2 regions of the Streptosporangium sp. NPDC006007 genome follow, and region 2 is predicted to be linked to the other one. Evidence: riboswitches for the same ligand, from Rfam matches in the RefSeq annotation. Region 2 holds a riboswitch; the other holds the start of a gene.
What was found. A riboswitch is a leader RNA that binds a small molecule or an ion and turns the genes downstream of it on or off. The one in region 2 is predicted to bind cobalamin.
Positions count from the first base shown of each region.

Region 1: linked by a shared signal. The riboswitch ahead of metE (5-methyltetrahydropteroyltriglutamate--homocysteine S-methyltransferase) and the one ahead of cobN (cobaltochelatase subunit CobN) in region 2 are both predicted to bind cobalamin.

Region 1 covers NZ_JBEXUG010000015.1:16,815-19,010, forward strand. The annotation lists gene metE (5-methyltetrahydropteroyltriglutamate--homocysteine S-methyltransferase) at 1-1,030, opposite strand, end outside; cobalamin riboswitch at 1,128-1,340, opposite strand; gene ABZ194_RS14400 (asparagine synthase-related protein) at 1,467-2,196, opposite strand, start outside.
Region 2 covers NZ_JBEXUG010000017.1:79,025-81,220, reverse strand. The annotation lists gene cobN (cobaltochelatase subunit CobN) at 1-1,337, opposite strand, end outside; cobalamin riboswitch at 1,446-1,645, opposite strand; gene ABZ194_RS15865 (precorrin-3B synthase) at 1,781-2,196, shown strand, end outside.

The sequences.
Region 1 (2,196 bases), on a different contig from region 2:
AGCACGAGGTGGAGACCACCACCTCCCCGGCCAGTCCGAGCAGCGCGGCGCAGGTGGACAGCGCGGCGGGCAGCCTGGTCCGCCACACGTTGCGGCCGTCCACCACCCCGGCCACCACGGTCTTGCCCGCCAGCCCCGCGGCCCCGGCGAGGTTGCCGGGACCGGCCACGAAGTCCAGCCCGATGGCCTCGACCCGGGACGCCGCGAGCACCGGCAGCGCCTCGCCGATCTCGCCGAAGTAGGTGGCCACCAGCAGGCGGGGACGGTGGCTGAGCCCGCCGAGGTGGTCGTAGGCGCGGGCGAGGGCCTTCAACTCCTCAACGGACCTGTCTCCGGCCAGCGCGGGCTCGTCGAGCTGCACCTCGGCGACTCCGGCGGAGGCCAGCCGCTCCAGCAGTTCGGCGTAGACGTCCAGCAGGTCGTCCAGGAGCAGCAGCGGTGAGAAGCCGGCCTCCCCGCCGCTCTCGCCGGTCTCCGCGGGGGATCCGGTGGCGGGCCCGGCCATGGTCTCGGCCGTGGTCTCGGCGGTTGACTTGGCCAGCAGCAGGTAGCTGAGCGGGCCGACCAGCACCGGCCTGGTCTCGATGCCCAGCTCCCTGGCCTCGCCGTACTCGGTCAGCGGCTTCTTCCAGTCGAGCCGGAACCGGGTGTCGGGGCCGAGCTCGGGCGCCAGGTAGTGGTAGTTCGTGTCGAACCACTTGGTCATCTCCAGGGGCGCGATGCCCTGGGTGCCGCGCGCCATCGCGAAGTAGCGGTCGAGGCCGTCGAGCCCGGCGAAGCGGACGGGGACCGCGCCGAGCATGACGGTGGTGTCGAGGACGTGATCGTAGAAGGAGAAGGTGTTGGACGGGATGTCGGTCAGCCCCGCGTCGCGGAGATCCGTCCAGGTGCGCTCGCGCAGGTCGCGGCCGACGGCACGGAGCCGGGAGGCGTCGATCGTGCCGGCCCAGTAGGCCTCGACGGCCTTCTTCAACTCCCGGTCGGGGCCGATCCTGGGGTAGCCGAGAACGGTGGTGCGCTGGTCTCTCATGGGTCCTTTTCCCTCGTGGAACCCGGCCGTGCGCGGGCATGCCGAGGGAAAGGCGATCCCCTCGGCCCTCCCGCGGGGCCATGGACGGCCGCGTGCCGACCGGCACGCGGGCGGTGGCAGGTATTCGGACTCGTGGGCGTCGCACTCGTTCCTACTGGCCGTCGCTTCCCAGGTGGTTGTCCCACCCAGTGCTTGTGTGACGGCGGTCGTTCCCACTCACCGCTGCGGGGCAGTCCCGGAGTCGCACCGGGTTCCCTGTTGCCTCGCCGCTCCGGTCGGGGAGCGGCGAACCAGCCGCACCGGCAGCATAACCCGGCCCGCTCCGATTTTTTCCCCGACGGACCCCGGCGGATGTCACAGAGGGCGGTTCACAGTGCCGGTTCGCGGTGCCGTTCACGTTCACGACGGCCGGAGAGCCCGGCTCCGTGGCGCCGGCTCACGAGGGGATGGGGACCCGGATCGGGGTGAGCCCTTCGGGGGCCCTGCCCGGATAGACGCCGGACAGCATCGTGGCCACGGTGTAGAGGTGCCAGCCCTGGGCGGGCCTCTTGAGCACCGGGTCGGCGAACAGTCTGCGGACCTCGTCGGGGGCGACGATGGGGGCCAGCAGGTCGAGATGACCGAGGACGTGGTCGCGGAGCACCGCCGTCAGCGTCTCGTCGGGGCCGGTCCGCCAGCTCCAGCCTCCGCCGGTCTTCGGCGCCGTCAGGAAGCCGGGCCTGCGCTGCCAGGGGTAGTAGCGCCTGCCCACGGTGAACCGCCACGGCTTTCCCTCGATCGGAACGTTCCTGAGCGAGGGGGCGAGGCCGGCGGTGAGCCGGTGGATGACCTCCTCGGACAGCCGCCAGGTCTGGTCCAGGCCCAGTGCCGCCCGCACCACCCGGTTGTCGAGGAACGGCCAGATCGGGTCGCCCCGGCGCAGTGATCCGGCCCGGGCCCCGGCCTGCCAGCGGCCGATCCGGTAGGAGACGTACATGTGGTCGAGCGCCTCCAGCCCCCCGCGTTCCTGCCAGGGCCGGGCCAGCTCACGCGCGTGCTCGTTGGCGGCCTCGGTGAACAGCGCCGGATCCCGCAGGAACGTGGCGTCCACCCGGCGGCGCAGCGCCTTGGCGCTCAGGTCGCTCTGCAGCAGCAGGAAGCTCCCGGCCCGCAGGACCTCCCCGCTC
Region 2 (2,196 bases):
ACGAACAACTCGCCGGGGGCCGGCCCCCAGTGCCGCTCCATCCGCGAGCGCAGGTCCGCGGGGAGCGTGGCGTACCAGTCGCGGTACCGGCCGGCCGCGATGCGCACCGGGTTTCCGGCGAGCCGCTCCTCGGTGAGCCAGTCGGGGTCCTGGCCGCCGGCCGCGATCAGCGCGTGGATCAGCGCGTCGCCGTCCTGCTCGGTCACGCCGGGCAGCTCGCCCTCGGCGCCGACGCGGTAGCCGTGCTCGCGCATCGCGGCCAGCAGCCGCACCAGGCTGGCCGGGGTGTCCAGGCCGACCGCGTTGCCGATCCTGGAGTGCTTGGTGGGGTAGGCCGACAGCATCAGCACGATCCGCCGCTCGGCGGGCGGGACGTGCCGGAGCACGGCGTGCCGGACGGCGATGCCGGCCACCCGCGCGGCGCGCTCGGGGTCGGCCGTGTAGACGGTCAGCCCGTCCTCGTCGATCTCCTTGAAGGAGAAGGGGACCGTGATGATGCGCCCGTCGAACTCGGGGATGGCGACCTGGGTGGCCGCGTCGAGCGGGGACAGCCCGTCGTCGTTACCCTCCCAGGACGCCCGGCTGCTCGTCAGGCAGAGTCCCTGGAGGATCGGCACGTCCAGCCCGGCGAGCGCGCCGACGTCCCACGCCTCGTCGTCCCCACCGGCCGACGCGGTGGCCGGGCGGGTGCCGCCGGCGGCGAGCACGGTCACGACCAGGGCGTCCACCGTGCGCAGCGCCTCCAGCAGGCCGGGCTCCGCGCTGCGCAGCGAGGCGCAGTAGACGGGCAGCGCCCGGCCTCCGGCGTCCTCGACGGCCGAGCAGAGGGTCTCGACGAAGGCGGTGTTCCCGGAGACGTGGTGGGCCCGGTAGTAGAGCACCCCGACGACCGGCCCGTCCTCGCGGCGTTCCCGGCGCTCCAGCACGCCCCAGCCGGGCGTGGGCTCGGGCGGGGCGAACCCGTGACCGGTCAGCAGCAGGGTGTCCGACAGAAAGCGGTGCAGCTCGGCGAGGTTGGCCGGTCCGCCGTGGGCGAGGTAGGCGTGCGCCTCGGCACAGACCCCGCCCGGCACGGTGGACAGCTCCATCAGCTCGGCGTCCGGTGCCTGCTCGCCGCCGAGCACGACGACGGGCCGGGGCCCGGCGAGCAGGGCGTCCAGCCCCTCCTCCCAGGCGCGGCGCCCGCCGAGCAGCCGGACCACGACCAGATCGGCGCCCTCCACCAGGAGCGGCAGGTCCTCGGCGAGGAGCCTGGCGGGGTTGCCCAGCCGGTAGTCGGCGCCGCTCGCGCGGGCGCTGAGCAGGTCGGTGTCGGAGGTCGAGAGCAGCAGGATCACGCGCCACGCTCCACGCGGGGCGGAGCGGTACGGCTCGGCGCCGCCAGCGGCGGACGGGGGAACGGCGAAAAACGCACGGGGCTTCCTCCCTCGGGGTCCTCGCCCCGGGTCGTCGTCGGCTACGACGGCTGGAGTCTCCTGGCTCCCGGATCGACGCTCCTCCCGGCCTTCCCGTCCGTCGCCGGACAGTGGCCTGGATGGGGTTCGCTCCCCGGTTACAGTGGCGGGACCGCGCCGGACTCACACCGGCTTCCTCCCTTTGCCGTCGCCAACGATGAGACTACGGCAGCGTCCTTCCGGCAGGAAACCGGTATGGGTGCCCGGTTCCCCGGCGGAGGAGGGGGCTGCGGCGTGCCGCGGCGGCCGGCGACGCCGCCGGAGGGTGCCGCCCGGGCGGCGGCCGCGGGCGGAAGACCTCGGGGGCAGGGCCTACCATCCTCAACGTGCAGATTGGCGACTTTTCCCGGCGATCGCGAGCCGACGCCTGCCCCGGAGCACTTCAGGTGCACGCCGCCGCCGACGGAGGGCTGGCGCGGATCAGGGTGCCCGGGGGCCGGTTGACGGCCTCCCGGCTCCGCGAGCTCGCCGGGGCCGCCGCCGGCTGTGGGAGCGGTGTCATCGAGCTGACCTCGCGGGCGAACGTCCAGGTGCGCGGGCTCGGCGACGGGGCGCAGGCCGGTTTCGCGGCCCGGATGGCGGCCGCCGGGCTGCTGCCCTCGCTCACCCACGAGCGGGTCCGCAACATCCTCGCCTCCCCGCTGACCGGCTGCGACGCGCGGGGGACACTCGACGCCGGCCCGCTGGTCGACGAGCTGGACCGGCGGCTGTGCGCCCGGCCGGGCCTCGCCGGACTGCCGGG